4 regions of the Erwinia sp. 2186 genome follow, and region 2 is predicted to be linked to each of the others. Evidence: predicted binding sites of a transcription regulator. Region 2 holds the regulator's gene; each other region holds the start of a gene.
The links. Region 2 encodes LexA, which represses DNA repair genes until DNA is damaged. Its sites were predicted from a motif close to TNCTGTATGTACATACAGNA; they were not measured.
Positions count from the first base shown of each region.

Region 1 (5,652 bases), 1.7 Mb from region 2:
GGCCTTCAATCCGTTCCTGATAGCTCTCGAAGCCGCCGCGATGCGGTGAAGGGGGCGTTTCACGCGGCCAGTTATCATTGATTGAATTCGGCTCGTAGTTCGCCGGGTTGGTATCAATGTCCATCCGGTGCATGCCCTGACGCTGGAAGTTGTGGTAAGGGCAAACCGGGCGGTTTATCGGGATCTCATGGAAGTTTGGCCCGCCAAGGCGACTGATTTGCGTATCGGTATAGGAGAACAGCCGGCCCTGCAGCAGCGGATCGTTGGAGAAGTCCATGCCGGGAACAATGTGGCCAGGATGGAAGGCCACCTGTTCGGTTTCGGCAAAGAAGTTATCAGGATTGCGGTTGAGCACCATCTTGCCAATCAGCTCCACCGGCACCAGCTCCTCCGGGATCAGCTTGGTGGCATCAAGGATATCGAAGTCGAATTTGAATTCATCCTCCTCGGCGATCAGCTGCACGCCAAGTTCATATTCCGGGTAGTCGCCGGCTTCAATCGCTTCCCACAGGTCGCGGCGGTGGAAGTCCGGATCGCGCCCGGTCAGCTTTTGCGCCTCGTCCCACAGTAGCGATGCCTTCCCGGCAACGGGCTTCCAGTGGAAACGCACGAAGGTGGATTTCCCTTCGGCATTGATAAAGCGGAAGGTGTGGATACCAAACCCTTCCATGGTGCGATAGCTGCGGGGAATGCCGCGATCGGACATCGCCCACATCACGTTATGCAGCGTTTCAGGTTGCAGCGACACATAATCCCAGAAGGTGTCGTGGGCACTTTGTCCCTGCGGAATTTCATTGTGGGGCTCAGGTTTAACCGCATGGACAAAATCAGGGAATTTATGCGCATCCTGAATAAAGAAGACCGGTGTGTTGTTACCGACTAAATCAAACACGCCTTCATCGGTATAGAACTTTGTCGCCCAGCCACGAATATCTCTTACCGTATCAGCCGATCCCGCACCGCCCTGCACGGTAGAAAAACGCACAAAGACCGGCGTGATCCGCTCCGGGTCGCGCAGGAAGTCCGCTTTGGTGATCTCGCTCATATCCCGGTAGGGCTGAAAATAGCCGTGAGCCGCCGAGCCACGGGCGTGGACGATGCGCTCGGGGATCCGTTCGTGGTCAAAATGAGTGATTTTTTCGCGCAGGATGAAATCTTCCAGCAGCGTTGGGCCACGGGTTCCGGCACGCAGGGAGTTTTGATCGTCGGCGATGCGGGTGCCCTGATTAGTGGTCAGCGGGAAGTTTTCACCTCCTTTACGGAAGGTCTCCAGCGAATCAAGCTTGGCGTTATGGGTATCGGGCGCTTTCAGGCTGCCGGGTGCCGTAGGCTGTTTGCCTGGCGCGGTGGGTTCAGCCAGCGGCTTGTGTGAACCATCTTCAGGGGCCAGTGAATCCATACCTGGCCGCGCAGAATCGGGGCCGGTAGAGGGCGCATTATGACTCAGTTCCTTGTTATCGGTTTCTTTCGACATGCTCACTTACTCCTGCAATTGTCGTTTCAGACTCCAGTAACTATAGAACAGGGACGCGGGTACGCCCGGAAAGTGCAGGGATATGCGGCGGGGGAATCATGACAGGATGTTTGGTGGGATAAAACAGAACGGGCCAGCAGTGTGCCAGCCCGTGTGGAGATTAACGGTGCGCCAGTTCCACGTCGTTATCTGCATCGGCATTTAACAACGTTTTATCGGTCTGCTTCAGCCACTGGCTGGTCAGCGTACCGGCGGTCATCGAGCCGTTGACGTTCAGTGCCGTGCGGCCCATATCAATCAGCGGTTCAATGGAGATCAGTAATGCGACCAGCGTCACCGGTAAGCCCATGGTTGGCAGGACAATCAGCGCCGCGAAGGTCGCTCCGCCGCCAACACCGGCCACACCCGCTGAACTCAGCGTAACGATGCCGACCAGCGTGGCAATCCACATTGGATCAAACGGATTGATGCCAACGGTTGGTGCAACCATTACCGCCAGCATGGTTGGGTAGAGTCCCGCACAGCCATTCTGGCCAATGGTGGCACCGAACGAGGCGGAGAAGCTGGCAATGGATTCCGGGATGCCAAGACGACGCGTCTGTGCTTCAACGCTCAGCGGAATGGTGGCGGCGCTGGAACGGCTGGTGAAGGCGAAGGTGATCACCGGCCAGACTTTGCGGAAGAAGCGGCGTGGATTCACGCCATTCACCGACAGCAGCAGCGCGTGTACCGCAAACATGATCGCCAGACCGAGGTAAGACGCCACCACGAAGCCGCCCAGCTTGATAATGTCGTTCACGTTGGAGCTGGCAACCACTTTGGTCATCAGCGCCAGCACACCAAATGGGGTGAGCTTCATGATCAAACGCACCAGCTTCATCACCCATGCCTGCAGCACGTCAATGGCAGCCAGCACGCGTTCACCTTTCGGTTTGTCGTCGCGCAGCAGATGCAGAGCAGCAACACCGAGGAAGGCGGCAAAGATCACCACGCTGATAATTGAGGTCGGGCTTGCGCCGGTCAAATCAGCAAACGGGTTTTTCGGCACAAAGGAGAGCAGCAGTTGAGGCGTGGAGAGGTCAGCCACCTTGCCTACATAGTTATTTTGCAACGCAGCCAGACGCGCGGTTTCCTGCACACCTTGCACCAGGCCGGTGGCATTCAGACCAAACAGCCAGGTCACAAACACCCCTACCAACGCGGAGATGGCGGTGGTAAACAGCAGCACGCCAATGGTCAGTACGCTGATTTTGCCCAACGACGAGGCATTATGCAGACGGGCAACCGCGCTCAGGATCGAGGCGAAGACCAGCGGCATCACAATCATTTGCAGCAGTTGCACATAGCCGTTGCCGACAATGTTAATCCAGCTGATCGACTCTTTCAGCACCGGGCTGTCAGAACCATAAATAGTGTGCAGGCCCAGGCCAAACAGCACGCCGAGCACCAGTCCCACCAGGACTTTTTTCGACAGGCTCCAGTTGGCGCCGCCGGTTTTGGCGAGGATCACTAACAGGGCAACAAACGCAGCCAGGTTAGCGAGTAATGGAAGGTTCATCCCCAATTCTCCAGTCAATATGGCGTAATTCCCTACGCCGGTAAGCTTCAGATAATTTTTATCGCGTACCAAGTACGACACGTGCGTGAATGGTATCAGCTCAAACTGGTGCTGCCATATATCCAAAAAATATGGCTTATAACGATTTGCGTTTAATTGGGTGTTTAATGGGCGTTTTGCGAGTTTATCAGCCGGTTCATGCCGCTTTGCACCGAATTAACCATTTGCGCGGGCCAGCCGGACGCACCAAAGGGGGGCATTCCCTGCGGAAACCACATGGCGTAACCCACCAGTGCGAGGCATAACGCGCGCTCTAACTGATTGCCTTTCTGGCTCCTTAACAGCGGCAGGCGAAACCGCCAGCGGCAGGGCCACAATAAAGGGACGCCGGCAGGGGTCAGCATATCGGCGGCGATATGGCTTAGATATCCCAGTACTAATCCCTGAAAGACATCGGCGGGGATCACCCAGTCTGTTGGGACCTTCAAATGGAATAGCGCCACGCCACCCAGAACCGCAAGCAGGCTATGGGTAAAACCGCGGTGTCCAAACACGCGCGCGACAGGTTGCGAAATCCATCTGAAGCGTTGCCCCAGGGTAGATTTGGGGTGATCGATATCCGGCAGCAGGCAGGTCAGCAGTGTCGCAGGCACGATATGCCACCAGTCGCCGTTAGCCAGTTCCGGCGTCAGGTCGGCGCGTTTGGCAAAGATGGCACTGGCAATAGCAAAAATGAGATGGCCTTCGGCCGTCATGGGAACACCTGGCTGCTGAACTGTCGATGTATACAGTATAGGGGATATATACAGTAGAAACTATACGTTACCCTGTAACTAAAGATGACTATTTTTACGTTATTGAAGGGGTTAACAGCAGGAAGGATGTCGCGCGGGCGATTTCGGGCGAAAAATCAGACCGGAGCGGGCAGAAACCCGGCTCCGGGTGTGGATTACCTGCCGTGCAGGTGCGCGGAGGTGAGTTCGCTAAGCGAAGCCAGCTTAACGTTCGCCAGCGACCAGCGGGCATCATCAGCATGTTCTTGCGCCGGGATAACGATTGAACGCATGCGGGCGGCTTTGGTTGCCACCATACCGTTAATCGAATCTTCTAAGGTGACGCAATTCAGCGGGTCTACTCCTAATCCGGCGGCGGCATCGAGGTAAACCTGTGGGTGCGGCTTGCTGTAAGGCAGGGCTTCAGCAGAGGCAATCACGTCAAAGTAGTCGCGCAGATTGAACATCTCCAGCACGCGATTCAGCATATGCAGCGGTGAAGCGGACGCCAGGCCGATCTTCAAGCCCTCGGCTTTGCACAGCTTTAATGCCTGCTCCACGCCCGGCAGCAGAGGCCGGCTGTCTTCGACTAACTGCAGCGCGCGGGCAATAATCCGCTGGGTAACTTCTTCCTGTGAAGGGCCGCTCCACTGCAGCGCTTCATGCCACATTCTGACGGTCTGATCGATGCGCAAACCCAGCGTATCGGGCAACTCATTCCGACGGGTCAAATCGATATTCAGCGTGGAAAACACGTCCAGCTCAGCCTGATCCCATAGCGGTTCAGAATCAATAAGCAGGCCATCCATATCAAAGATGGCGGCAAGGACGGGGCGGGAATAGGACATTTTGCGGCTCCTTTTGAAAATTTACCTCACCATAGCATGAAGCTTTCACCGACAACATTGTCCCGCTTGCGGCGGTTCTTCCCCTTTTAACGCGACATGGCGACTTTTTTCAGGCACATTTCGCTACCTGAAGGTAAACTTATCACCTCAAACCTTAGTCAGGAGAAAGCATGACTTATCAACAAGCTGGCCGGGTCGCGATCCTCAAGCGAGTCGCTGGCTGGATTATTTTTATTCCGGCGCTCATTTCAACGCTGATTTCACTGATGACCTTCCTCGAGAAGAGCCGGGAAAAGCGCGAAGGGATTAATGCGGTGATGCAGGATTTCTCCCATGTGATGATCGATATGATCCGCTTCAACACCGGGTTTCTTAATGCGTTCTGGAATAATTCACCGCAGCCCGATTTTAATCACGGCAGCAACGTCACCTTCTGGATTGTCTACTGGCTGATCTTCGTCGGGCTGGCCTTACAGGCTTCCGGCGCCAGAATGTGGCGACAGTCGCGCCATCTGCGGGAAGGGATTGAGGATCAGGTGATCCTGGAGAATGCGAAAGGGCCAGAAGGGCGCAGCCGCCAGCAGTTGGAAGAGAAAATTATCGTGCCACGTCACACGATTTTCCTGCAGTTTTTCCCCCTGTATATCTTACCCATCGTGATTGCGGTGGCGGGTTACTTCGTCCTTAAGCTGCTCGGCTTTATCTTCTGACAGACCGGCCTGAAGCACACTTCAGGCCGGGCGGGCATTTTTCTTGCCCAGTTCATCGGCATCCAGCAGCGCACCTACCGCCTGCTGGGCCTCGCCAAACCAGTGCCCACCAAAGACATTCGCCCGGTTAAGCACATAATAGAGCTGATACACCGGCTGACGCTGAAGGTAATCTGCCGGCAGCGGCCAGACGGATTCATAGCCTTGATAGATTTCCGAAGGCAAATCCGCATACCACGACAGCATCGCTAAATCACACTCGCGGTCGCCCCAATAGCAGGCAGGATCG
Region 1 is NZ_CM173824.1:2,818,446-2,824,097, reverse strand. Features, by position in the region: gene katE (catalase HPII) at 1-1,474, opposite strand, end outside; gene ACXKZG_RS13025 (L-cystine transporter) at 1,635-3,032, opposite strand; gene ACXKZG_RS13020 (metal-dependent hydrolase) at 3,197-3,787, opposite strand; gene hxpB (hexitol phosphatase HxpB) at 3,982-4,653, opposite strand; gene ACXKZG_RS13010 (YniB family protein) at 4,824-5,363, shown strand; gene ACXKZG_RS13005 (fructosamine kinase family protein) at 5,385-5,652, opposite strand, start outside.
Region 1: ACXKZG_RS13020 (metal-dependent hydrolase) is a predicted target of LexA. The motif match lies at 3,806-3,825, and genes of this name have one in related genera.

Region 2 (5,652 bases):
CAGTCAGCTTGCCCCATTTTTCTTTAAATTTACCTTTCAACTGTTTCCAGTTACCGCTGGCTTCGTCTTTGTTCATCTTATAACTCCTCAACCTTAGGTTCACAGCTTTAGGGATTTCGTCTTTGCAGACCACACAGCAGCAACATAAAACGCTGCTTAACTGCTTAACGTACAGATAATTGTAGTAGATGATGGCGAGTTTGCCCGTAATGGCGAAAGATAAAGCCACATTTTTAGCTAAAAGTGACAACGAAAAGTGAAAAAAGGCAGGGAGATCAGCAGATAACGAAGCGGCAGGCGGGTGTAACGAATTATTTCAGCCCGCAAACCAGCTGTTGTTGCGCCAGTGCCTGCGCCAGATGAGCCACAAGGTCAGCCCACGCAGCAGCAGGAACACGGTAACGGCCAGCCACAGACCATGGTTGCCTAATGCCGGCACGGTGAACAGCGTCGCGCCGTAGCCCAGTGCCGCAATCAGCATGCCGTTGCGCATTTCGCTGGCGCGCGTGGCACCAATAAACATGCCATCCAGCAGATAACACCAGACACCGCAGACCGGCAGAACAATCTGCCAGAACAGATAGGTGTCAGCCTGCTGCTGTAGTTCGGGGATTGAGGTCAGTAAGGCAACAATATGCGTCCCGGCCAGTCCATAGAGAATTGAAAAGGCCAGCGCCACCAGTCCTGCCTGGCGACAGGCCGCGTGCCAAATCAGCAGCAACCTTTTTGCGTCCTTTGCCCCATAGGCTTCGCCGGAGCAGGCTTCTACCGCATAGGCAAAGCCGTCCAGCGCGTAAGCGGTAAAGGTCAGGAACATCAACAATACGGCGTTGACGGCGACGACTTCACTTCCCAGCCGCGCACCCAATATCGTCAAGGAAACAAAGCACAGTTGCAGCAGTAAAGATCGCAACATAATGTCCCGATTCAGCCGCAGCAGCCGGCCGAAATTGCCCTGCCAGGCGGTTTTCAGCATCGGCAGCGAAATGCCCCGCAGCTTCAGCACCCGCCAGACCATCACCAGCCCAATCGCCAGCGTAACGTATTCTGCAATCGCGGTGGCCGCCGCCGCACCCTGCACGCCCCAGCCCAGCCCCATCACGAACCACAGATCCAGCACGATGTTGACCAGGTTTCCCACAACCAGCAGGATCACCGGCGCACGGGCATACTGTACGCCCAGCAGCCAGCCCAGTAATACCAGGTTGGCCAGCGTCGCAGGTGCACTTAACCAGCGGATATTCATAAATAGGGCGGCCTGATGCAGCACGGCAGGATCGCCACCCACGACAGAGAGCGCCAGGTGGTTAAGCGGGGATTTCAGCAGAATAAACAGCAGGCCAGCCGCCAGGGCAATCAATAATGGTTGCATCAGTGCACGGGCCAGCGCAGGTTTATCACCCGCACCAAACGCCTGCGCGGTTAATCCGGTGGTGCTCATCCGCAGGAACAGCAGCAGCATAAACAGGAAGCTGGTCGCGGTAGTGCCCACGGCAACGCCGCCGAGGTAGGAAGGACTGTCAAGGTGACCAATGACCGCGGTATCCACCAGGCCCAGTAAGGGCACGGAGATATTCGACAGGATCATTGGCAGCGCCAGCCGCCAGAGTTGGTTATCTGAGGGAGAAAATAATCGCATGGTCATCCACTGTGCGACTGGCTTAAAAGCATCACGGAAGCTGAATATGCCAGTCAATAAGGCATACAGCTTACCAAAAGAGAAACGCGCCGCGAAAGCAGCGCGTTAAGGTCAGGCGTTTACAGCCAGTTGCCGTTGCGGATTACGCCGACGGCCAGACCTTCAATCGACAGGGTCTGCAAGCGCAGATCGACCACGATCGGTTGGAATTCGCCGTTTTCAGGCAGCAGATGCACGATATTGCCCTGCTTCTTGAGGCGCTTTACCGTCACCTCGTCGTCAATGCGCGCAACCACGACCTGGCCATTACGCACATCCTGAGTCTTATGCACAGCCAACAGATCGCCGTCCATAATCCCGATATCTTTCATCGACATGCCGCTAACACGCAGCAGGAAGTCGGCGCCCGGCTTGAACAGTTCAGGATCCACCTTGTAGTGACCTTCAATGTGCTCTTCCGCCAGCAAAGGTTCACCTGCGGCGACACGGCCAATCAACGGCAACCCTTCCTCTTCTTCCATCATCAGACGGATACCGCGAGACGCGCCGGAAACAATCTCGATCACGCCTTTACGTGCCAGCGCTTTGAGATGCTCTTCAGCCGCATTCGGGGAACGGAAACCGAGCTGTGCAGCGATTTCTGCCCGCGTCGGTGGCATGCCGGTCTGGTTAATGTGGTCGCGTATCAGGTCATAAACCTGCTGCTGCCTTGCAGTTAGTGCTTTCATCCCGCCCCCTGGTTGTTTATACAGTCAGCTGTGAGTATATACAGGTATTTGTGCGTTGAAAACCTAAAGATGTGGAAAAAACAGCAGTTTGTCAGATTATGGAAAGCGCGCCGCAATCAGGGAATTAGCAGCATTACCCAGACGAAAACAGCGAGTAGTATCGTCAGCAGGACGGCAGCGGAGCCCATATCTTTGGCGCGACCCGATAAAGGATGCATCTCGCTGCCAATGCGGTCGACCACCGCTTCCAGCGCGCTGTTAAGGATTTCAACAATGATCACCAACATCACGGACCCTATCAGCAACACCCGCGTGACGGCGTCCACATCCAGCCAGCACGCCACAATCACCGCGACAATGCCGGCCACCGCTTCCTGGCGAAAAGCCGCTTCGTTTTGCCAGGCGGCGCGTATTCCTTTCCAGGAATAACCGGCGGCATTAATGATACGAGTCAATCCGGTGACGTTATTTGCCATAATCAGGGAACCCTTTGAGATGTTTAACGTCAATGTCTGGGTGGCGCACATTTTGCAACACCACAGATCTCACTGGCGCTTTCTGGTATGCTTGCGGCGCTTTGCTAACAAGAGGCTTCATGGTATCTATGTCAGGTTGGCGTAACTTATATTATAACTTATTGAATTTACCAGTAAAATTCCTGGTAAAAAGTAAAGCGATTCCCGCCGAGCCGGTTTCCGAGCTGGCGCTGGATACATCGCGCCCTATTATGTATGTGCTGCCTTATGATTCAAAGGCCGATCTGCTGGCGTTGCGTGAGCAATGCCGTAAACAGGATCTGCCCGATCCTTTAGATCCGCTGGAAATCGACGGTACGGTTTTGCCACGTCATGTGTTTATCCATGACGGCCCACGCGTATTCCCCTATTTCGTGCCTAACGTTGAATCGGTAAAACTGTTCCACGAATACCTCGATTTGCACCGCAGCAACCCGCTGCTGGACGTGCAGATGGTGCCGGTATCCGTGATGTTTGGCCGGGCTCCAGGCCGCGAAGTGCAGGGCGACGATCAGCCTCATCTGCGCGTGTTGAACGGCATCCAAAAATTCTTTGCCGTGCTGTGGTTAGGCCGCGACAGCTTTGTCCGCTTCTCACCGATGGTTTCCCTGCGCCGTATGGCAACGGAACACGGCACCGACAAAATCATTGCGCAGAAGCTGGCGCGCGTGGCACGCATGCACTTTGCCCGTCAGCGCCTGGCGGCCATTGGCCCGCGTTTGCCGGTGCGTCAGGACCTGTTTAATAAACTGCTGCAGTCCAAAGCCATCGCTAAAGCGGTGGAAGACGAAGCGCGCAGCAAGAAAATCTCCCATGAAAAAGCCCAGCAGAACGCCGTTGAGCTGATGGAAGAGATCGCCGCCGACTTCTCTTATGAAGCCATCCGTCTGACGGACCGCATCATGGGCTGGACGTGGAGCAAGCTGTATCAGGGCATCAACGTCAACGGCGGCGAGCGCGTGCGTCAGCTGGCGCAAGACGGCCACGAGATCGTCTACGTGCCCTGCCACCGTAGTCATATGGACTACCTGCTGCTCTCTTATGTGCTGTATCACCAGGGTCTGGTGCCACCGCACATTGCCGCCGGTATCAACCTGAACTTCTGGCCAGCGGGCCCGATTTTCCGCCGTCTGGGCGCATTCTTTATCCGCCGTACCTTCAAGGGTAATAAGCTCTACTCAACGGTATTCCGTGAATATCTCGGCGAGCTGTTCACCCGGGGTTACTCGGTAGAATACTTTGTCGAAGGCGGTCGTTCCCGTACCGGTCGTCTGCTTGACCCGAAAACCGGCACGCTGTCGATGACAATTCAGGCGATGCTGCGCGGCGGTAACCGCCCTATCACACTGGTGCCGATCTATATCGGTTATGAGCACGTGATGGAAGTGGGAACCTACGCCAAAGAGTTACGTGGTGCGACGAAAGAAAAAGAAGGGTTTATGCAGATGGTGCGCGGACTGCGCAAGCTGCGTAACCTCGGCCAGGGGTATGTGAACTTCGGGGAGCCGCTGCCGTTGGTGACCTACCTGAACAAGCATGTGCCTGAGTGGCGTGATGCCATCGACCCCATCGAAGCCCAGCGCCCAGCCTGGCTGACGCCTGCGGTGAATGACATCGCGCAGCGCGTGATGGTGCGTATCAACAACGCCGGTGCGGCCAATGCCATGAACCTGTGCGTTACCGCCCTGCTCGCATCGCGCCAGCGCTCGCTGACCCGTGAACAGTTGACCGAGCAGTTGGCGTGCTACGTTCAGTTGCTGCGTAACGTGCCGTATTCGCCGGACTCGACCGTGCCGGACATGACGCCAGAAGCGCTGCTGAACCATGCGTTAAGCATGAACAAGTTCGATATTGAGCAGGATAACATTGGCGAAATCATCGTACTGCCGCGCGAGCAGGCCGTGCTGATGACCTACTATCGCAACAACGTTCACCATATGCTGGTGATGCCGTCGCTGATCGCGGTGATCCTGTCGCATTACCGCGAACTGAGCCGGGCCGAACTGCTGCGTCAGATCAGCGTGATTTACCCGATGCTGAAGAGCGAGTTGTTCCTGCACTGGAATAAAGAAGATCTGCCTGCCGTGCTGGATTCGCTGGTGAGCGAGATGGCGCGTCAGGGCCTGCTGACGGCCGATGACCAGACGCTGCGTCTGAGCCCGGCACGCTTCCCAACGCTGCAACTGCTGGCGGCGGGTGTGCGTGAAACGCTGCAGCGTTATGCCATCACCTTCTCTATCCTCAGCGCGAATCCGTCGATCAACCGCGGTACGCTGGAAAAAGAGAGCCGGACCATGGCTCAGCGCCTGTCGGTACTGCACGGTATCAACTCGCCGGAGTTCTTCGACAAAGCGGTGTTCTCTTCACTGGTGCTGACCCTGCGTGATGAAGGCTATATCAGTGATACCGGCGATGCGCAGGTAGAACAGACGCACAGGGTCTATCAGATGCTGGCTGACCTGATCACTCAGGAAGTGCGAATGACGATTGAAAGTGCGGGACCGCACGAGTAAGCGTCAGGGCATAAAAAAAGGGTCGATGAGCAATCATCGACCCTTTTTTATTGGCATCACTCAGAGCCAGCCAGAGAATGGCGCCGTGCTGAGGGCAATCCCCAGGAACAACACCAAACCAACGTAGTTGTTGTTCAGGAAAGCCTGGAAACAGGGATCGCGTTCGCGGGCTGAGATCAGCTTCTGCTGATGCACGAACAGCGCGCCAGCCACCAGAATGGACCAGTAGAATGCGCCGCCCAGCTGCATCCGCCAGC
Region 2 is NZ_CM173824.1:4,542,425-4,548,076, forward strand. Features, by position in the region: gene ACXKZG_RS21170 (CsbD family protein) at 1-76, opposite strand, end outside; gene dinF (MATE family efflux transporter DinF) at 317-1,639, opposite strand; gene lexA (transcriptional repressor LexA) at 1,759-2,367, opposite strand; gene ACXKZG_RS21185 (diacylglycerol kinase) at 2,484-2,843, opposite strand; gene plsB (glycerol-3-phosphate 1-O-acyltransferase PlsB) at 2,972-5,395, shown strand; gene ubiA (4-hydroxybenzoate octaprenyltransferase) at 5,456-5,652, opposite strand, start outside.

Region 3 (5,652 bases), 1.2 Mb from region 2:
CACTGACAGAACTTTACAGGGTGACCTCGCCAGGCGGCCAGGTGCTGTTCTCGACGCTGTCTGCCGATTCATTACATGAGCTGTCCGCCGCCTGGCAACCGCTGGATTTACCCGCCCCGGTTAACCGCTTTTTGCCTTTCGACGCCATCGCCCACGCGGGCCAGCATCTGCCGCTGAAACTGATGCAACAAACGCTGACCGTTGGATTCCCGGACGTGCTGAGTGCGCTGCGTTCACTTAAAGGCATTGGTGCCACGCATTTGCATCAGGGCCGACGCGGTGGACTGCTTAGCCGCGGGCATCTGCAACAGCTGGAGCAGCACTGGCCGCGCGATCGGCGGGGATATTTACTGAGTTATCATCTGGTTTATGGAGTTATGCATCGTGAGTGAACGCTGGTTTATCACCGGAACGGATACGGAAGTGGGCAAAACGGTTGCCAGTTCGGCCTTGCTTCAGGCCGCCAACGCGGCGGGATTTCGCAGCGTGGGTTACAAGCCGGTCGCTTCAGGCTGCGAGATGACGGCAGTCGGGTTGAGAAATGAGGATGCGCTGGCGCTACAAAAGTACAGCGTGCTGCAATTGCCTTATGACAGCATCAACCCTCTGGCTTTCGCAGAGCCGACCTCGCCGCATATCGTCAGTGCCGAAGAAGGCCGGCCGATTACCTTTGAGCAGCTTTCTACCGGGCTGGCTGCGTTAACCGCGCAGTCTGACTGGGTGCTGACGGAAGGGGCCGGTGGCTGGTTTACGCCGCTCTCTGAGCAGACCACCTTTGCCGACTGGGCGGTGGCGGAACAGCTGCCGGTGATTTTGGTGGTGGGCGTGAAGTTAGGCTGTATCAATCATGCGGTGCTGACCGCACAGGCAATTCAGGCCAGCGGACTGCGTCTGGCGGGTTGGATAGCCAATGACATTCAACCGCCGGGAAAACGCCACACCGAGTATCTGGCGGCGCTTAAACAGCGGCTGCCGGCGCCAATGCTGGGTGAGATCCCCTATCTGACGCAGCCAGAACAGTTCGACCAGCTGGCACAGTACGTGCAGCTGCCGTTATAACGGTTCAACCTTCGGGCGGAGTTTCCTCCGCCCACCTTACCGTCAAGACACCGTCATCCAGGTATTGAGCATGCTTTCGTCCAGCTGGGCGACTTTGCCGTGCGCCACGTTGCGGCCCCGATGCAGCAGCAGGAAGTAATCCGCCACCTTACGGATAAACGAAATGCGTTGCTCCAGCAGCAGGATCGTCAGGCCGAAATCGTGATTCAGACGATGGATCAGATTGCCCATCTCCTCTTCCAGCCACGGCGACATACCTTCGGTTGGCTCGTCCAGGATCAAAAGCTTAGGCTGCAACACCAGCGCTCTGGCCAGCGCCAGTTGCTGCTGCTGTTCAATCTGTAAATCACCGCTGCGCTGATGGCGCAAGGAGTAGAGGGCAGGGAACAGGTCATAGACCATCTGCGGAATGGCCCGATGGCGTTCCAGGCCCGCGCCGGCCAGCAGCGCAATCTGCAGGTTATCTTCCACGCTAAGCTGGGAGAAAAGCTGTCGCCCTTGCGGCACATAGCCAATGCCCAGCGCAGCCCGTTGCTCCATCGGCTGCAGCAGCAGATCCTGCGGCGGGCGGTTGGCTTCCTGCCAGGTCATTGAGCCGCTGTTAATCGGCAGATGGCCCATGATGCAGTTGACCAGCGTGGTTTTTCCCATGCCGGGACGTCCCAGTACGCCGGTACAGGTGCCTGGGGCGAGATCCAGATCAACATCCCACAGGATGTGATTTTGTCCATAAAATTGGTTGATTGAACGTAAGCTGAGCATCTGACACTCTCCTCCAGACAGTTTTCGATCGCACCTGGTTGCATCCGCTCTACGTCGTGTGGCAAACAGTCGTCAACGTCTCCTGCGAGACGCCTGCGGCTTTGTGCTCCTCGCTCTGGTGTTATGAAAGCGTGAGGCGGTTAGACAGAGTCTTGCAATTGGCAGGCCAACCTGGCAATAGTCTCAGAAAACGCCCGCCCGCCTGATGATTAGCACCAGTAATTAGTAATAAAACTTAAACAATTGCCCGGGGTAATATTCCGCTGCACTTTGTCAGTGCTATGGACGAATCATTTCTGGTGCAGTTGCCTGTCTCAGTGGCAACCGGCGACTGTCATCAAACTGAAAAAAACGTCGAAATAGGGCTAGCGGCAACGGGGGAAATATGCCTTTCAGGACCATTAATCCTCAAGCGTCAGGCGAAAATAATGCAAAAAAAAATATTTGCGGCCCCGATCGCAGGGCAATGAGGTTTTATACACATCAGACGGCTCGGGCGCTCAAATCAGTTATCCACCATTCCTGTGGATAACCATGTGCATGAGCGTCTGAAAACTTACGGCAGGCGAGAGCGGACGCGGGTTGAGCACGAGTTGACGCGAAACTCATCTCTGAGCGCAAAGGGTGATTTATCAATATGTTAGTTAAAATCAAGCACCCGAAAAATCTCAGTTGCCTGGCCCACCGCATTTTGTCAGTGCTGCTTGACAAATGTTAAAGCGCTTCCTCTTTTGGGGATAACCTGTCCGACCAGCCGCATTGCTGATTGCCCACTGGGCCGGGAAAGGGCAACGCTGAACGCATGAGCAATATCTTGCAAAATTACTGTAATTATATCCAGTCTTTTTTTCTGGTAAATTCGCAGTAGCAGAGTAAAATTAGGATCCTGTTCGCGTCATTCATTACCAGGTAGCCACTCAATGAGCAAAGTCTTTAAACTCAACTCCGAATTCAAACCCGCTGGTGACCAGCCCGAGGCGATCCGTCGTCTGGAAGAGGGGCTGGAAGACGGGCTGGCGCACCAGACGCTGCTCGGGGTAACCGGCTCAGGTAAAACCTTCACCGTGGCCAACGTGATTGCCGACTTAAACCGGCCAACCATGGTGCTGGCACCGAATAAAACGCTGGCGGCGCAGCTGTACGGCGAAATGAAAGAGTTCTTCCCGGATAACGCGGTGGAGTACTTCGTCTCTTACTACGACTACTATCAGCCGGAAGCGTATGTGCCCAGCTCCGACACCTTTATCGAAAAGGATGCCTCGGTAAACGAACATATCGAGCAGATGCGTCTGTCAGCGACCAAAGCGCTGCTGGAGCGACGGGATGTGATCGTGGTCGCCTCGGTGTCGGCCATCTACGGTCTGGGCGATCCTGACCTGTATCTGAAGATGATGCTGCACCTGACCCGTGGCATGGTGATCGATCAGCGCTCTATCCTGCGCCGCCTGTCGGAATTGCAGTATTCCCGCAACGATCAGGCGTTCCAGCGCGGCACCTTCCGCGTGCGCGGCGAAGTGATTGATATCTTCCCGGCGGAATCGGACGATTATGCGCTGCGCGTCGAACTGTTTGATGAAGAGGTCGAGCGCCTGTCGATCTTCGACCCGCTCACCGGGCAGGTCACTTCCGTGGTCCCGCGCTACACCATCTACCCGAAAACCCACTATGTGACCCCGCGCGAGCGCATCCTGCAAGCGATGGAAGAGATCAAAGTGGAGCTGGCCGACCGGCGCAAGGTGCTGCTGAACAACAACAAGCTGCTGGAAGAGCAGCGCATCTCTCAGCGTACCCAGTTCGATCTGGAGATGATGAACGAGCTGGGCTACTGCTCCGGTATCGAGAACTACTCGCGCTATCTCTCCGCGCGCGGGCCGGGCGAAGCGCCGCCAACCCTGTTTGACTACTTACCGGCGGACGGCCTGCTGGTGGTCGACGAATCCCACGTCACCATTCCGCAAATCGGCGGGATGTACAAAGGTGACCGTGCGCGTAAAGAGACGCTGGTTGAGTACGGTTTCCGTCTGCCTTCGGCGCTCGATAACCGCCCAATGAAATTTGAAGAGTTTGAGGCGCTGGCGCCGCAGACCATTTATGTCTCCGCCACGCCGGGTAAATATGAGCTGGAGAAATCCGGTGGTGAAGTGATCGATCAGGTGGTGCGCCCAACCGGTCTGCTGGATCCGCTAATCGAAGTGCGTCCGGTCAGCACCCAGGTGGATGACCTGCTGTCTGAGATTCGTAAACGCGTGGCAATCAATGAGCGCGTGCTGGTAACGGTGTTAACCAAACGCATGGCCGAGGATCTCACCGAGTATCTGGAAGAGCACGGTGAGCGGGTGCGTTACCTGCACTCGGATATCGACACCGTCGAGCGCGTGGAGATCATCCGTGACCTGCGTCTGGGCGAGTTTGATGTGCTGGTCGGCATCAACTTACTGCGAGAAGGTCTGGATATGCCGGAAGTGTCGCTGGTGGCGATTCTGGATGCCGATAAAGAGGGCTTCCTGCGTTCCGATCGCTCGCTGATCCAGACCATTGGTCGCGCCGCGCGTAACCTGAACGGTAAGGCCATTCTCTACGGCGATAAAATCACGCCGTCAATGGAGCGCGCCATCGGCGAAACCGAGCGCCGCCGTGCTAAGCAGGAAATCTACAACGCTGAGAACGGCATTGTGCCGCAGGGACTGAACAAGAAGATTGCCGATATTCTTGAACTGGGCCAGGGGCTGGCGAAAAACAAATCCCGTGGACGTGCCAAGGCCGGACGCATTGTGGAAGATGATGCACCGTTCCTGGATCTGTCACCGAAAGGACTGCAGAAGAAAATTCACCAGCTGGAAGCGCAAATGCAGGAGCATGCGCAGAATCTGGAGTTTGAAGAGGCCGCCAATATCCGTGACCAGCTGCATAAGGTGCGGGAGCTGTTTATCGCCGCGTCCTGATCGGTCAGCCGTGACGGCGGGCAGAGGAGCGGGGAAACGCCGGACGACTTTCCCCGCTCTGGCCTTACTGAATGGCCTGAATTGCGTGTTCCAGCGCGATGTGCAGCAACTGGCGATCGTGGCGGTATTTGATATCCGCCGCTTCCAGCGGTTCCTGAATAATCAGCCGGCCGCTGACATTGCTGATGTCCACCGCCGGGCCAACCACCACCGCATCAATCACTTTCTTGCCAATATATTTTTCCATCATCTCCAGCTTGCCCGCCAGCGTCAGCTGCGCGGCCGCCGGGCTTAATTCTTTCCCGAGGTTGCCGATAAAGACCATGGTGGCGGGCGTGCGGCGCAGTGCCTGTGCCATATCCGGCATCAGCAGCAGCGGCATCAGGCTGGTGTAGAAGCTGCCGGGGCCAATCAGGATCAAATCCGCTTCGCCCACCGCTTCAATCGCTTCGCGGGTGGCGCTGACGTTGGGGGAAAGCAGCAGTTCCTGCGGCGGAAGCTGCATCTGGTCAATCTCGGTTTCGCCGTAGATCTGGTTGCCTTCGCTGTCGACCGCCACCAGATCGACCGGCTGCTCGGACATCGGGATCAGAAAGGCGTCGACCTTCAGCAGATTGCGGATCAGGTTGATGGCTTCAAACGGCCGCACGCTAAGGTGATCCAGCGCTTTCAGCATCAGGTTGCCGAGATTGTGACCGGCCAGTTCACCGTTACCGCTAAAGCGATATTCGAACATCGCCGAGGCGACGCTGGGTTCGGCGATCAGCTGATTCAGGCAGTTGCGCATGTCGCCCCAGGCGATGCCGCCTTCTGAACGGCGGATGCGTCCGGTGGAGCCGCCGTTATCGGTGGTGGTAACAATGCCGGTAAGGCGCGAACCCAAGGGGGA
Region 3 is NZ_CM173824.1:3,373,911-3,379,562, reverse strand. Features, by position in the region: gene bioC (malonyl-ACP O-methyltransferase BioC) at 1-392, shown strand, start outside; gene bioD (dethiobiotin synthase) at 385-1,059, shown strand; gene ACXKZG_RS15650 (ABC transporter ATP-binding protein) at 1,102-1,821, opposite strand; gene ACXKZG_RS15645 (hypothetical protein) at 2,103-2,291, shown strand; gene uvrB (excinuclease ABC subunit UvrB) at 2,742-4,763, shown strand; gene ACXKZG_RS15635 (gluconeogenesis factor YvcK family protein) at 4,828-5,652, opposite strand, start outside.
Region 3: uvrB (excinuclease ABC subunit UvrB) is a predicted target of LexA. The motif match lies at 2,645-2,664, and genes of this name have one in related genera.

Region 4 (5,652 bases), 2.4 Mb from region 2:
ATCCGAATCGCCCTGGCCCGGCAGATCCGGCGCAATAATGCGGTAGGTCGATGCGAGTCGCGCCATTACCTGTCGCCATGCAAACCAGCTTTGCGGGAAGCCCGCCAGCAGCACCAGGGTTTCGCCCTGCGGATTGCCGCCGCTGACATAATGCAGTCTGACCCCCTCAACGCTGGCATAGCGATGCACAAAACCGGGAAGGGCGCTGTCAGCAAAAGTCGTGGGTTCCGCCTCGGTGCGGCGGGGCAGGACGCTTTCTGTTGTTGGCTGTTTCATCGTGGACCTCTTCAGTGATTGCCTGCGGGCTGGCAGGCAGGTTGATTAGGAAATGAATACTTCCTAAATGGGTAAATTTTTAATCGAGCAGCTTCATCGCCAGCGTGATGGTGGCTTCGCGGTCGGTAATATTTTGCATCTTACCGACGATACGCATGCCAAAAATCAGGCATAAAATCAGTTCTGCTGCGGTCTCCACCGCCAGGCTACTGGATACCGAGCCATCCTGCTGTCCCTGGGATAACAGTGAGGTCAGCAGGCTTTTATTACGCATCACCGCCTGACGAACCAGCGCTGACAACGCCTCGTCCAGTACCTGCAATTCGGTGGCGCTGCCGACCACCAGGCAGCCACGTCTTCCTTCAACATCCTGAGCCGATTCCAGATAGAAGCGCAGTAGCTCAGCCAGTTTCTCGCGGCCGGTGGTAAACAGCGCCAGACGCTCGCGCAGCGCACCGTTACGCAATGAGGTGTAACGTTCAAAGACCTGCAGGAAGAGCGTACGTTTATCCTTAAACGCCTTATAAATGCTGCCTGCGGTCAGGTTCATCGCCTCGCCCAATTCCGCAATCGAGGCGGCGTGGAAGCCTTTTTCCCGGAACACCAGCATGGCGTTATCCAGCGCCAGGTCGGTATCAAATTCTCGTGGGCGGCCGCGCTCTTTGCTGTGCTGCGGCAGAAGGGATGCGTTGTTCATAATAATCCAATAAGGGAATGATTGTTTCCAAAATGCCAGAAAGCGGGATAACTGGCAAGAGAGTTCTCGCTCAGCAGCCCATCGCGCATTATTCTGATATTCACCTCGTCAGTCTCAGGAGAAGCTCGTGGTTATACCTATTGCGATACCGGATGATTACCAGCGGGCAACTGCTCAGCTTGATTTCCTGCACGATAATCCGGCCTTTCAGTGCCGCGCGCTGGGCGACCTGGCGGACGATCCGCATGCCAGCGAGGTGCTGGCGACGGCACAGGCGCTGATTTTGATCCGCGAGCGAACGCAGATCGATGCTGCGTTTCTGCGGCGAACTCCGCAACTTAAAGCGATCAGCCAGACGGGCAAAGTGGCGCGTAATATCGATCTGGCCGCCTGCCAGCGGGCTGGCGTGGCGGTGGTGGAAGGAAGCGGCTCGCCGGTGGCGCCTGCAGAACTGACCTGGCTGCTGATCATGGCTTCCCGCCGTAAGCTGGTGTCCTCGGTGAATGCTATGGCCGCCGGACGCTGGCAAACCGAGATCGGCAGGGCGGTTAACCGGCAAACTCTCGGCATTCTTGGCTACGGCAAAATTGGCAAGCTGATTGCCGGTTATGCCCGCGCTTTCAATATGCAGGTGCAGGTATGGGGCAGCGAACGCGCCCGCGAGGAAGCGCGGCGCGATGGTCACAGCGTGCCTACCGATCGCACCGCCTTGTTTGCCACCAGCGATATCCTCTCTGTCCACCTGCGACTGGTCGAGGCCACCGCAGCCAGCATCACCCAGGCCGATCTGCTGGCGATGAAACCAGATGCGCTGTTTGTGAATACCAGCCGGGCCGAGCTGGTCGCGCCGGGCGCGCTACTGCATGCCCTGGGTCAGGGACGTCCGGGCTTTGCCGCGCTGGATGTCTACGAGCAGGAGCCGGTGTACGATCCTGCCTCGCCGCTGTTGCAGATGCCAAATGTGCTCTGTACGCCGCACCTCGGTTACGTCGAGCAGGCCAGCTACGAGGCCTATTTTCGCGTGGCGTTCGACAACCTCACCCGCTTTTTTGCCGGCGATCGGTCACAGGTGATCAACCCCTGAGTTCACTCACTCAGCGCGCCGCATAAATAATAAAGGTCACCACGCCGAACACGCTCAGCCCGGCTTCGTCGTCAATATCGATGGCGGCGTAGCTGGGATTCATCGGCAGCAGCTTCACCGAAGGGGTCAGCTGCAATTTCTTCAGGGTGAATTCGCCATCAATGGCGGCAATCACCCGATCGCCATGCTGTGGCTTTAACGAGCTGTCTACTACCAGCATATCGCCGTCGTTAATATTGCCCTCGATCATCGAATTTCCCGCCGCGCGGATAAAGTAGGTCGCGCTGGGATGGCTGACCAGCAGTTCATTCAGGTCTATCCGCGATTCCACGTAATCGGCCGCTGGCGAGGGAAACCCGCAGGCGACCCGTTCAACGAACAACGGGATGGTGAGAGGACGCGGAGAAACAACAAGTTGGTGCATGTGCATAATGATGACTCAATGTTACTGTTTTTATATACAGTATTATCAATCCGCGCTGGCAATCAACCGCTGAATCTGCGGAAAAACCTACGCGCTTGTTCTGCTGAGGAATTTAGTTTCTGCCTGAAAAAACGGGGCGGAATTGCGGCCTGCGTAAATGTAAAAATTAAGTAAAAGATGCGGTCCCTGGCCGCATTCACTGAAGCTTTTTCAGGCAAGGCCGATACCTGTGCTGAATGGAGGAACTGGCAAAGAGGCACAGGATGATCAGGCGAATTCAGGTACAGGCGCTGCGCGTTGGGATGTATGTGCATAAGCTGGAGGTTTTCTGGCTCAAGCATCCGCTCGTCCACAACGACATGCTGCTGACCACCGATCTGCAGATCCAGGTGATTGCAGAAAACGGCATTAAAGAAGTCTGGATCGATCTGTCTAAAGGGCGGGCGCCGGACGAAACAGAATCAGAGATTGAAGAAGACCAGGCGGACGTGCCGCGTGGTCCCATCAGCATGCATCAAGAAGTTGAGCAGGCGCAGGCGATTTGCCTGAATGCCAAAGGGCAGGTAATGGATATGTTCAGCGATGCCCGGCTGGGACGTACCATTGACACTGTCAGCACGCTGCCGCTGGTGGATGAAATCGGCGGATCGATCAGCCGGCATCCTGCCGCGCTGCTGAGCGTGGTGCGGCTGAAAACCCATGATGATTACACCTATCTGCATTCGGTCGCCGTCTGCGCGCTGATGGTGTCGCTGGCCAGGCAGCTGCAGCTGGAAGAAGAGCAGGTGCGGCGGGCGGGAACCGCCGGGCTGCTGCATGACGTGGGAAAAGCCGGGATCTCACTGGACATCCTCAACAAGCCCGGCAAGCTGACCGACGCCGAGTTCGACATCATGAAACAGCATCCGGTGATTGGCGAAGCGCTGCTGCGAAAAAGCGGCGGCGGCGAAGATCTGCTGGACGTGGCGTTACACCACCATGAAAAATTCGATGGCCGTGGCTATCCGCATGGCCTGGCCGGTGAAAAAATCTCGCTGCTGGCGCGGATGGCGGCGGTCTGCGACGTCTATGATGCGGTGACCTCTAACCGGCCTTATAAGGCAGGCTGGAATCCGGCCAGCGCCATGCACCAAATGGCCAGCTGGGAAGGGCACTTCGACCGCAAGGTGTTCTTCGCCTTTGTGAAGGCGGTGGGCATCTATCCGGTGGGCTCCACCGTGCGTCTCGCCTCAGGACGCATTGCGGTGGTCGCCGAGCCGGGCGGAGGCTCACTGCTGCAACCCAAAGTCTGCGTCTTCTATTCCCTGGTCACCAACCAGAGGCTGTCACCGGAGATCGTCGACCTCGCCGATCGCTTCTGCTGGGACAGCATCACCGGCCCGGAAGAGTCCACGAACTGGCACGGCATCAATGTTGACGCGCTGTGGATGAAGCCGGTAGCCTGAAGGTCGAGTAAAGGCGGATCGTTCCGCCTGAACAATTACCCGTTTCACTCACAGTTTTTCCGAGTCATTCCCGCTAAACATTTCGCCTTTCTCCTATGTCTTTTTCCCCAGTAATTTGGCAGGCTGGATGCATCGATCCGGGCTCAAAGCCGCGTATTGTCTGGCAGAGTCGGGATCAGCGTCTATACTGAATGCTGATATTGCTGCGTTTTCCTCGTGCGTTGTGGGTGATCAGATACGCCATCTGACCCTCCCCCGTGAGTTGGGCCGTAACACAGCCTGATGAACGTATCGCCGTAACACACTCAATCAGGAGGAATACTTTGAACACCCAGAATGAATCCGCGCCCCCGTTATCCGCCAGCGGCCGGTATGCTTTTTTCTTCGATGTCGATGGTACTCTGGCTGCCATTCAGTCCCGTCCGGATGAAGTGTTTATCCCCGGAGAAGTGATTTCTCACCTGGACCGCCTCAGCCGCCTGACCGATGGCGCGCTGGCACTGGTTTCGGGCCGGCCGATGTCTGAGCTGGACGCGTTAGTCGCACCCTTACACCTCCCACTGGCTGGCGTTCACGGTGCTGAACGACGCGACGGCCAGGACAACATTGAACGCCTGTCCCTGCCGGATGACGTCGCCCGTTCGCTCTCTGCTTTACTGGGCGACGCGATGGCAAAAATGCCGGATACCCAACTTGAAACCAAAGGAATGGCCTTCGCGCTGCACTACCGGCGTGCGGAACACTATCAGCAGGACGTGCTGGCGCTGGCCGAGGCGATGGTCGAACGTTTCCCGGTGCTGGCTCTGCAACCGGGCAAATGTGTGGTTGAGCTGAAACCGAAAGGCGTCAGTAAAGGGGCTGCGATTGACGCGATCATGCAGCAGGCCCCGTTCGCCGGCAGAACGCCTGTGTTCATCGGCGACGATGTGACAGATGAAGCCGGATTTAAGGTTATCAATGCTATGGACGGCATCGCCATTAAAGTGGGCGAGGGACCAACGGAGGCCGGCTACCGGTTACCGGACGTCGCTGCGGTTTACCACTGGCTTGAACAAACACTATTACAACTAGATCAAGACGAAACAACGTCGGTAAGGAGTCAAGGTTATGAGTCGCTTAGTAGTCGTATCTAACCGCATCGCTGTACCTGATGGGACCAAGGCCAGCGCAGGCGGTCTGACTGTCGGGATCGTGGATGCCCTGAAAACCACCGGTGGACTGTGGTTTGGCTGGAACGGCGAAATCAATGAAATCGGTGAAGATGACGAAGATATGGACCTGTTCGAACAGGACAACGTCACCTACGCCTCTTTCGGGCTGAATCAAAACGATTACGACCTGTATTATCTGCAGTTCTCCAATGCCGTGCTGTGGCCCGCTTTCCACTACCGGCTTGACCTGGTTAACTTCCAGCGTGAAGCGTGGGAAGGCTACTGCAACGTCAACACGCTGTTGGCTAACCGCCTGCTGCCGCTGCTGAAGCCGGATGATGTGCTGTGGATCCACGATTATCACCTGCTGCCATTTGCGGCCGCGCTGCGTAAGCTGGGCGTGAATAACCGCATCGGATTCTTCCTGCATATTCCGTTCCCAACGCCGGAAATCTTCAATGCGCTGCCGCCGCACAATGAGCTGCTGGAAATGATGTGTGATTACGATCTGCTGGGCTTCCAGACAGAAAGTGACCGCACGGCGTTCCTCGAATGCCTGTCGCTGATGACGCAGT
Region 4 is NZ_CM173824.1:2,071,882-2,077,533, forward strand. Features, by position in the region: gene ACXKZG_RS09510 (alpha/beta fold hydrolase) at 1-276, opposite strand, end outside; gene ACXKZG_RS09515 (TetR/AcrR family transcriptional regulator) at 356-973, opposite strand; gene ACXKZG_RS09520 (D-2-hydroxyacid dehydrogenase family protein) at 1,101-2,057, shown strand; gene umuD (translesion error-prone DNA polymerase V autoproteolytic subunit) at 2,068-2,487, opposite strand; gene ACXKZG_RS09530 (HD-GYP domain-containing protein) at 2,745-3,926, shown strand; gene otsB (trehalose-phosphatase) at 4,250-5,059, shown strand; gene otsA (alpha,alpha-trehalose-phosphate synthase) at 5,034-5,652, shown strand, end outside.
Region 4: umuD (translesion error-prone DNA polymerase V autoproteolytic subunit) is a predicted target of LexA. The motif match lies at 2,504-2,523, and genes of this name have one in related genera.